Regions from separate parts of the Ruminococcus sp. RTP21358st1_G6_RTP21358_211008 genome, predicted to be linked through region 1. Evidence: predicted binding sites of a transcription regulator. Region 1 holds the regulator's gene; the other holds the start of a gene.

Region 1 (5,581 bases):
ACTGTCTCAGTACATTCGGAAGGGAAATATCATCCGGCTCCTTGTCATAGCAATAAAGTGTAAGCACACTTCTGGACAGGGCATTCATAATGTCCTTGGACGGTGCTTTCATGATAACGTCCCTTACGAAATTCGTAGGAAGGGAGCGCTGGTTCGCCAGAAGCTTGGTGAAATCCTCCAGTTCCTCCCCATTCGGAAGCTTGCCGAACAGTAAAAGATAGGTAGTTTCTTCGAAGCCGTATCTGTCATCTTCAATAAATCCCCTGGTCAACTCCTTGATGTCATATCCCCTGTAGGAAAGACTGCCCGCACAGGGCACTTCCTTGCCGTCAACCACCTTCGTGGCGCATACATTGGAAATCTGCGTCAGACCTGCCAGAACGCCCTTACCATTGATGTCACGAAGCCCTCGCTTAACATCATACTTCTGATAAAGAGACAGATCCAGGCTGGAATGCTCCTTGCAAACCTCCGTCAGGTTCTCTATTTCCGGTGTTACTTTCATCTTAAATCCTGCCATTCAAATAAACTCCTTTCTTTTTAATCCGTCCGATAATCCGTTCCTCCCTCAATTATTAATGCTGTCAGAGTCAGAAGCGGATGCTTCTGCTCCGGCATTGTAAATGGATAATCTGTGACTGCCATTGTTTTATTATCTTTTTATCGCTGTTTATAGGTGGACAAGAAATCCCTCAGCTTGTCCATAGCCTTCTCCAGCTGACGCACATTCGGCAGATATACTACACGGAAGTGGTCAGGACAATTCCAGTTAAAGCCCTTGCCCGGCACCAGAAGCACCTGTTTCTCATGTAAGAAATCAAGAGCAAACTGCTCGTCATTGTGAATATTGAATTTCTCTGTATCGATCTTCGGAAAAATATAGAACGCAGCCTTGGGCTTTACGGCTGTGATTCCCGGAATGTCATTGAGTGCCTTGTAGATAAAATCTCTCTGCTCATAAACTCTTCCGCCTGGCTGAATGTACTCATTTACACTCTGGTATCCGCCAAGTGCAGTCTGTACAATGGACTGGGCCGGAACATTGGAGCAAAGACGCATGGAGGAAAGCATGTTAATACCTTCAATATACCCCTTCGCCTTATTCTTGGCACCACTTAAGATCATCCATCCAATACGGAAACCAGCGATCATATGGGACTTGGAAAGTCCGGAAAAAGTAACGCAGAATACGTCTGGTGCAAGGGATGCAATAGAAGTATGCTTATAGCCATCCATGATCAGACGGTCGTATATCTCATCTGAAAAAATGATCAGCTCGTGCTCTCTTGCGATCTGCACGATCTGCTCCAGGATCTCCTTAGGATAAACTGCTCCTGTAGGGTTATTCGGATTAATGATAACAATCGCTTTGGTCTTGTCTGTGATCTTGCTCTTAATATCATCAATGTCCGGATACCATTCAGACTGCTCATCACAAATATAATGAACTACATTTCCACCTGCCAGAGTCGCAGTAGCTGTCCACAAAGGATAATCCGGTGCAGGGATCAGAATCTCATCCCCGTTATCCAGAAGTGCCTGCATGCAGAGATTGATCAGCTCACTGACACCATTACCTGTATAAATATCACTCATGGTAACCCCGGGAATTCCTCGAAGCTGGGCATACTGCATAATGGCCTTTCTTGCAGAAAAGATTCCTTTGGAATCGGAATATCCCTGAGAGGTACGAATATTGCTCAGCATGTCCAGAATTACTTCCTGCGGTGCAGAAAATCCAAATGGATATGGATTGCCGATATTCAGCTTCAGAATCTCCATTCCATCCTCTTCCATTCTGGCCGCTTCATCCACTACCGGTCCTCGCACATCATAAAGTACGTTATCCAGTTTACTGGACTTCTCGAATGTTTTCATTTATTTCACTCCTCATCTTACTACTTATGTCCGGCATATCTGTCTTTTTCCTGCTCCGGCATAATGTATTTCTTGCTATCTATCATCTCATATTTGGCTCATTTTCGCAAGCCTTAATGAAATTTTTGGAAATATGAAAAAAACTCTTTTCATTTTTAGCACTTTAGTGTATAATAGCGTCGTTAAAAAATTTTACACCTATCTGGATGAGGAGGAATTACAATGTCTTACACAGAAGAAGTATACGAAAGAGTCGTAGCACAGAATCCAGGTGAGCCTGAATTTCACCAGGCAGTAAAGGAAGTTCTGGATTCCCTGAAGGTCGTAATTGACAAAAATGAAGAAGAATACCGCAGCATGTCCCTTCTGGAGCGCCTTGTAGAGCCGGAAAGAATCATTTCCTTCCGCGTTCCGTGGGTAGATGACAAGGGCGTTGTTCAGGTAAACAAGGGATATCGTGTACAGTTTAACAGCGCTATCGGACCTTATAAGGGTGGTCTTCGTTTCCATCCGTCAGTAAACCAGGGTATCTTAAAATTCCTTGGATTTGAGCAGACATTTAAGAACTCCCTTACCGGACTTCCAATCGGTGGTGGTAAAGGTGGTTCCAACTTTGACCCGAAAGGCAAATCTGACAGAGAGGTTATGGCATTCTGCCAGAGCTTCATGACAGAGCTTTCCAAATATATCGGTGCTGACACTGATGTTCCGGCAGGTGATATCGGTGTAGGCGGACGTGAGATCGGTTATTTATTCGGACAGTACAAGAGAATCCGCGGATTATACGAGGGTGTTCTCACAGGTAAAGGACTTACCTACGGCGGATCTCTGATCCGTACACAGGCTACCGGATATGGTGTTGTTTATATGCTTGACGAGATCATGAAAGCACATAACGATTCTATTGATGGAAAGACATTCATCGTAACAGGATCCGGAAACGTTGCAATCTATGCTGTAGAGAAAGCTCAGCAGCTTGGCGGCAAGGTTGTTGCTATGTGTGACTCCAACGGATATATTTATGATCCAGAAGGAATCAAGCTTGACATTGTGAAAGATATCAAAGAAGTAAAACGTGGACGTATCAAAGAGTACGCAGACCGTGTTGAGGGTGCTTCTTACACAGAAGGTACCGGAATCTGGAACATCAAATGTGATGTATACCTTCCATGTGCTACCCAGAACGAGCTTGCTCTTGATGGTGCTAAGACACTTGTTGCAAACGGCTGCAAATATGTAGTTGAGGGTGCGAACATGCCTACTACTCTTGATGCTACAACTTATCTCCAGGAGAACGGTGTTCTGTTCATGCCTGGTAAAGCAGCTAACGCTGGTGGTGTTGCTACTTCTGCTCTTGAGATGAGCCAGAACTCCATGAGACTTTCCTGGACAGCAGAGGAAGTTGATGCGAAGCTTCATGGAATCATGGTAGACATCTTCCACAAAGCTGATGACGCTGCTAAGCGTTATGGTATGAAAGACAACTATGTTGCCGGTGCTAACATCGCCGGATTTGAGAAAGTTGTAGATGCTATGAAAGCTCAGGGCATCTGCTGATTCTCTGTCATCTGAAGTTTCAAAAAGACAGGTCCGCTGCGGCCTGTCTTTTTTATTCCATTTAATACTTGTTTATACAGAAAAAATCCCCGCTCTCTGGCGAGGATTTTTCTAATTTAAAAATTTCTTTAATTCATCCATAAAGGTACTGACATCTTTAAACTCCCGATACACAGAAGCGAATCGCACATACGCCACCGAATCCAGATCTTTTAAATGGCTCATCACGATTTCTCCGATTTTCGTGCTGGAGATTTCTTTATCTTCGGCATTGAAGATGTCGCCTTCTATGGCATCGATCATGGTTTCCAGCTTATCGCTGGCAATGGGACGTTTGTAGCAGGCGCGGCGGACACCGTTGATCAGTTTATTGCGGTCGTACTGCTCACGGTTCAGATTCTTCTTGATTACGGTTAACGGGATTGTCTCCACATTCTCATAAGTGGTAAATCTTCTTCCACAGGAATCGCACAGTCTTCTGCGTCTTATGGAATTGGTCTCTTCCACTGGTCTTGAATCTACTACTCTTGTATTATCCTGATTACAGTATGGACATCTCATGTATTTATTTCCCCTTCCTCATGTCTCCCCTTCTGCCATACAATCTGGGCAGCAGACTTTCCTCTTTTCTGTTCGCTCAGTAACATAAAACGGACTGAATTACCTATTTCTTATTATACTTTAATCATAGAAAGTATGTCAATAAACTCCATACATATTTTCAGACTTTTTGCATAATATCATAAAAAACAGGTGCTTTTCATGCGTATTTGCGAATTAAAGCAAAAAGAAGTGATCAATATCTGTACCTGCCGTACACTTGGCTGTCCGGTGGATGTGGAATTTAACTGTGAAACCGGATGTATTACCGCCCTTGTGGTTCCCGGACCTGGCAGTTTCTGCTTTTGTTTCTGGGGAGCCGGAAGTGAATATATAATTCCATGGAATTGTATCCGGCAGATCGGAGATGACATTATCCTGGTAGAAATTGATGAAAAGTATTGCTGTAAAAAGGCTTAATTCTATTTTCCCAATTGTCAAGGGGCAATAATTTTTATATTTTCCCGAAAAAAGAATATTTATCCTCCCACGTGAGAATCATTGTTACTGTTCACTTCGTTCTCAGCAGCACGCTTCGCGATGCACAAAAGGAGGATTCAAATAATGGCACTTAACAAAGTTGAAATTTGCGGAGTCAATACATCGAAGCTTCCGGTACTGAAGGCAGAAGAAAAAGAAGAGCTTTTTCGCAGGATCAAGGAGGGTGATGAAGAAGCCAGGGAACTTTATATCAAAGGAAATCTGAGGCTGGTTCTCAGCGTGATCAAGCGTTTTTCCAACAGCAGCGAAAATATGGACGATCTTTTTCAGATTGGCTGCATTGGACTTATAAAAGCAATTGATAATTTTGACACTACATTGAATGTAAAATTTTCCACTTATGCAGTGCCTATGATCATTGGAGAGATACGAAGGTATCTTCGTGACAATAACAGTATCCGGGTGAGCCGGTCGCTGCGGGATATTGCTTATCGTGCTATCTATGCAAAAGAAACTTATATGAAAACAAATCTGAGGGAGCCTACCATTGCGGAAATTGCCAGCGAAATAGGGATAAATAAAGAGATGATCGTATATGCTATGGATGCGATACAGAATCCGGTGTCGCTTTTTGAACCGGTTTATACGGAAGGCGGGGATACGCTTTATGTGATGGACCAGATCAGCGATAAAAAAAACAAGGAGGAGACCTGGGTGGAAAATCTGTCCCTCCGGGAAGCTATAAACCGGCTGAATAAGCGGGAACGGCATATTATTGATCTGCGTTTTTACGAGGGCAAAACCCAGATGGAGGTAGCCCAGGAAATCGGAATTTCCCAGGCACAGGTCAGCCGGTTGGAAAAGAATGCACTTAAAACCATGCGGAATTATCTGAGAGCGTGACGGAAATCATGGATCCCGGCATCACGAAATCCGCCCCTTACATGATCTGCTGCATGAATATATTGCAAAATCGCTGGTTGTTGGCCAGCGATTTTGCTTATTATGCTTCTATTCCAGAATACGTTTGAAAAAGGCCTTCTGCAAGATGTGCGTCACAATTTGTGGGAGATTTTGTCCGGATGAGGGCGCCGTAGCGGGCTAC
Region 2 (5,581 bases), on a different contig from region 1:
CATCTTGCAGAAAGCCTTTTTCAAACAAGATTCAGGACTTTCATAGTAAAATACCATTATGCAAAAAAAATCCGGACAGAAATCAAAATTATGAAATTCAGAAAACTGTCCGGAGTGTTATTGTTCAGTGGTAACGTTATATAAGGTTCTGTAAACGTAGAAAACCCGGGAACCATTACTTGTTACAGATGTAATACACGATCCTTGATCTCCTGGGTACGTCCCTGGTTCCAGAACTGGGTACCGATGTATCCGCAGGTTCTTCTGGCAACGCTCATCTTGTCCTGATTGCGGTTACCGCAGTTCGGGCATTCCCAGATCAGCTTGCCGTTCTCGTCTTCTTTGATCTGGATCTCTCCGTCATATCCGCAGACATCACAGAAATCACTCTTGGTATTCAGCTCTGCATACATGATGTTATCATAGATAAACTTCATAACAGAGAGAACTGCCGGGATATTCTGCTTCATATTCGGAACTTCCACGTAGCTGATGGCTCCTCCTGGAGAAAGCTTCTGGAATTCAGATTCGAATTTCAGCTTGGAGAATGCGTCAATCTCCTCAGTAACGTGAACGTGATAGCTGTTTGTAATATAATTCTTATCCGTAACTCCTGGAATGATGCCAAAACGCTTCTGAAGACATTTGGAAAACTTGTATGTGGTGGATTCCATCGGAGTGCCATATACAGAGTAGCTGATGTTCTCAGCTGCCTTCCACTGGGCACATTTGTCATTAAGGCGCTGCATAACCTTCAGCGCAAACGGACGAACCTCAGGGTCTGTATGAGGCTTTCCGTACATTCTCATGCACATCTCATGGAGACCTGCATATCCAAGTGAGATCGTAGAATAGCCGTCATAAAGAAGCTTGTCAATGGTCTCACCCTTCTTAAGCCGTGCAAGAGCACCATACTGCCACAGGATCGGGGCAACATCGGAAACTGTGCCAAGAAGACGCTCATGTCTGCAGCGGAGTGCTCTGTGGCAAAGCTCCAGGCGCTCCTCCAGAATCTCCCAGAATTTATCAAAATCGCCGTCTGAGGAGCAGGCTACATCTACAAGGTTAATGGTAACAACACCCTGGTTAAAACGGCCGTAGAACTTGTAAGAACCGTCCGGGTTCTTCTGCTTCTCCTCAACGGTAAGGAAAGAACGGCATCCCATGCAGGTGTAAACATTGCCATTTTTTAACTGGCGCATGATCTTGGCTGAGATGTAATCCGGAACCATACGCTTGGCAGTACATTTCGCTGCAAGCTCTGTGAGGTACCAGTATTTGGAATCCTCGTGGATATTATCCTCATCCAGCACGTAGATCAGCTTCGGGAATGCAGGTGTGATCCACGCACCACGCTCGTTCTTAACACCCTGCATACGCTGCTTCATAACTTCCTCGATGATCAGTGCAAGGTCATCACGGGTGCGTCCCTCTGGAACTTCATCGAGATACATGAAAATCGTTACAAATGGTGCCTGTCCGTTGCAGGTCATAAGAGTGATCAGCTGGTACTGGATCGTCTGGATACCACTCTGGATCTCATCCTTCAGTCTGCGTTCCGATACCTTCTGGATGATCTCATCATCAAGAGGCTCACCACAGGCCTTACGTTCCTCGATTACCTTGTTGCGGATCTTCTGGCGGCTGATGTCTACAAAAGGAGCCAGATGGGCGAGAGAGAAAGACTGTCCGCCGTACTGATTGCTGGCTACCTGTGCAACGATCTGTGTGGTAACGTTACATGCGGTAAAGAAGCTGTGAGGCTTCTCAATTAGTGTCTGGCTGATAACCGTGCCATTCTGGAGCATATCCTGCAGATTGATCAGGTCACAGTTGTGCTCACGCTGTGCGTAGTAATCGGAATCATGGAAATGAATGATTCCCTCGTCGTGAGCCTTTACGATCTCCTCAGGAAGTAGAACACGCATGGTCAGATCCTTGCTGACCTCGCCTGCCATGTAATCACGCTGGGTAGAGTTAATAGTAGGGTTCTTATTGGAGTTCTCCTGCTTGGCATTCTCATTAATCTGGTCAAGAAGAGCAAGGATGCTGTCGTCTGTGGTATTGGACTTGCGGGTAAGCTCTCTCTTGTAGCGATAGCGCACATACTTCTGTGCAACTTCATAACCGCGCATCTCCATAATGCCGGTCTCTACCATATCCTGAATATCTTCCACATTGACAGCGTGGGAGGATTCAAGGGCACGGGTGGCAATCATATCAGCAAGCGCTGTGATCTGGTAATGACTCAGCCTGTGAAGCTTGGAAACCTCCTCATTCGCTTTTTCAACGGCGTTGATGATCTTCGCCTTATCAAAAATAACTTCCACGCCATTTCGTTTAATGACGTTTGCATTGACCTCGGTACTCATTCTTTCAAATCCCTCCATATATTGTGTTTAAATCTTTAATTACATACTAGATGTTGTGCACTATCAATATTACAGTATTCTACAGAAAAGTCAAGGTCAAAACCATTGATTTTAAAAATCTGTGAAATGTGCTGAATTTTCGTCAGCAGGACAGAAGAATCATTCGGTGATCTCCTGTATAGAGTTCCTGAAATGTGCGGAATCATCGGGGTTATTCCGTATGTGAAATTTTACCGTACACAATAAAACAGTTACTGGATGACCAGTAACATGCTTTGTATGATTTCGCGCCGCAGCTGTGAACAATGTTCACAAAAACACCTGGCGGAATACTGCCTTCTGAATAGTTACGGGGCATGAACAAAGGGCTGCCCTGGGCAACCCTTTCTCGCGTCCGCATCTTTCTCTATTATACTTGGAAAAAAATAAAAATCAACCCTTGACACCACCAGAAGTGAGTCCTCCAACCAGATTTTTTTCGATTCCGACGAACAGAATTACAACTGGAACGATTGCATAGAGGGAAGCAGCAAACAGATACTGCCACTCGATCATATTATAACCGTTGAAAATGTTGATACCAACGGTGAGAGGCTTGAAGGTATCGGTAGAGATCAGTGTCAGTGCCACTGTATATTCGTTCCAGGCGTTGATAAATACGAAAATAAGCGCTGTAACGATACCAGGTGCAGCAACAGGCAGAAGGATCCTTAAAAGGGCATGTACGCGGTTACAGCCGTCAATAGTGGCAGCCTGCTCCATCTCAGGGGAGATGCTCAGGAAAGTACCGCGGAGCAGCCAGATAGCAAATGCCTGGTTAAATGCTGCGTTGATAAAGATCAAGCCGATAATGCTGTTGGTAAGATGGAACGCCATCATAACCTTGTAGATACCGATGAGAAGTACAACCGGTGCGAACATCTGGGAGACAATAACAAATCCCAGAAAAGCAGTCTGGCCTTTGAATTTCATTCTGGACAGGGCATAAGCAGCTGGAATACCGCAGACCATAGCCAGAAGAGTGGAGCCTCCTGCGATCACAATGGAGTTCATCATGTAATTGCTCATGGGAGCCAGCTTCCATACGTCTGTGAAGTTGGACCAGATGGCCTCAACTGGGAAAATAGTTCCATTCATGGAAAAGATTTCCGCACGGCTTTTGAGAGCAGTACATACAGTTACAAAATATGGGTATAAAGTTATCAGACAGATGGCGATAATCACTACATAGAGCAATACACGCAAAACTGTGTTTCTGGTATTTTTTTTCTTAACTGAAGCATTGGTGTTTGCCATATTATTCGTCTCCTTTCTTCAGTACGGAAACCATGTACAGGCTGGCGCAGAAAAGAAGGATCAGGAAGCCGATAACAGATACGGCTGCTGCCTGTCCCTGTTTGCCGTTGTAGAAGGCCAGTTTGTACAGATAGGTAACCAGGGTGTCGGTACGGTTGGCAGGGTCACCCTTGGTTATGGTCCATATGATCGGAAAAGAGTTAAATACGTAGATAATGTTCAGGATGGTACTGATGGTAAGATTCGGACGTACCAGCGGGATGGTGATCTGGAACATTTTCTGCCAGTAGCTGGCTCCGTCTACGGCTGCTGCCTCATAATAGCTGGCATCAATACTCTGCAGACCGGAAAGTACGGTAAAGGTTACAAATGGAATGGTAACAAAAATACCGCAGGCAATTTCCCAGGCGAAATAAGCACCGGCAGTAGGAGTCCAGTTCACAGCGTGGTCAATAATACCAAGCTTCATCAACAGTGTATTTAAGGTACCATAATCTGTGTCGATGATGAATTTCCAGATGCTCGCCTGAACGATCAGGGTTGTAGCCCATGGGAAAACAACAACGGCACGTGCAAGCTTACGGCCTTTAAATTCATTGTTGAGGAGGATCGCAAGGATAAATCCAAGGAGTGTGGAGATGCCGACTACAGCAACGGTCCACACAAGGGTGTTTTTCAGCACCATGGCAAAAACAGGGCTGCTTGTTACCTTGCGGAAATTTTCCAATCCGGCGAAGCCTTTGATCAGACCAGCTTTGCTGACGTCGCTTAAGGCCATACGGAATACAAAGATAATAGGAACCAGGATGAAAATTGCCATGAGAAGGACACTTGGCAGGATCCATATATATGGTTCCACTTTTTTGAATTTTTTCTTCACAGGGATACCTCTCTTTTTATAAAAATAACGTTGACGCTGCGCTGACAAGCACAAGAAGCGGCGTTTGCTACGCAAACTTAAAAATGGACCGGACCTGTAAGTCCGGCCCATTATCTTCCTCGTAATGGGAAAAACAGTGGATTAAGATCAGCCTGCGATTTCTGCCTGAAGGTCATCCAGTAATTCCTGAACGTCGCCGCCAAGAAGAGCATTCTGCTCTACGTTGATAACGCCCTGTTTTACATCTGCCCATTCTGCTTTCGCTGTTGGATAGAATTTACAGCTGTCTAAGATATCAATCCAGCTTGCCATATCTTCGTTAGCTGCTGCGAGAGCCTCGCCGCCGGTCTTTGTTGCCGGAAGGAATCCCTCCATGTCAACCCACTCTGTATAACGGGCATCATCATAGAAATAATCAAAGAATGTGGAGATAGCAGCCTTCTCATCATCTGAGTAGTCGTTATCGAAGCACATGAAGCGGTCCATAACACCTGCAGATACAGACTCGCCTGTATTGGAAGGAATGGAAGCAACGCCGTAGTTTACTTCATTTCCGCCTGTAGCAATGTAGGTAGGTAAGCTGTTCGGTGCGATGAGCATAGCTACTTTGCCAGCGCCGAACATATCCTGCAGATCATAACGGGTATCGTTAGCAGGATCGGTGTTTGTGTAACCGGAATTTACAAGATCGATTGCGTACTGGATTGCTTCAACGTTCTGCTCACTGTTCAGTGTCCAGTTACCTTCATCGTCAACAAATCCGCCGCCGTTGTTCCAGGTGTAGTATGCGAATGCTGCCTGACCTTCGTCAGTAGTCATATCGATACCCCATGGATAAATGCTGTCGTCATAAGCCTTAAGAGCTTCACATGCAGCTTTCAGTTCATCCCATGTAGTAGGAACTTCTACGCCTGCTGCATCAAGGATGTCTTTGTTATAGTACATAGCACGTGCAGATGCAAGATCAGGGATAGCCCATACAGTTCCGTCTACTTCAGACTGTGCAAGGAATGCATCGTACATCTTGCTGTAG

Evidence for each region. The regulator NrdR, encoded in region 1, represses ribonucleotide reductase genes. The targets are predictions, from matches to a motif close to CACNANATNTNGTG.
Region 2: nrdD (anaerobic ribonucleoside-triphosphate reductase) is a predicted target of NrdR. The motif match lies at 2,417-2,430, and genes of this name have one in related genera.

Annotation. Positions count from the first base shown of each region.
Region 1 is NZ_JBDGDM010000061.1:11,903-17,483, forward strand. It holds gene AB5Z12_RS18255 (citrate/2-methylcitrate synthase) at 1-520, opposite strand, end outside; gene AB5Z12_RS18260 (aminotransferase class I/II-fold pyridoxal phosphate-dependent enzyme) at 661-1,878, opposite strand; gene gdhA (NADP-specific glutamate dehydrogenase) at 2,101-3,435, shown strand; gene nrdR (transcriptional regulator NrdR) at 3,547-3,996, opposite strand; gene AB5Z12_RS18275 (PRC-barrel domain-containing protein) at 4,198-4,455, shown strand; gene sigG (RNA polymerase sporulation sigma factor SigG) at 4,600-5,379, shown strand; partial or broken gene AB5Z12_RS18285 (DUF6783 domain-containing protein) at 5,480-5,581, opposite strand, start outside; partial or broken gene AB5Z12_RS18290 (DUF6783 domain-containing protein) at 5,564-5,581, shown strand, end outside.
Region 2 is NZ_JBDGDM010000002.1:80,559-86,139, reverse strand. It holds gene nrdD (anaerobic ribonucleoside-triphosphate reductase) at 183-2,372, opposite strand; gene AB5Z12_RS01205 (carbohydrate ABC transporter permease) at 2,805-3,668, opposite strand; gene AB5Z12_RS01200 (carbohydrate ABC transporter permease) at 3,670-4,548, opposite strand; gene AB5Z12_RS01195 (ABC transporter substrate-binding protein) at 4,696-5,581, opposite strand, start outside.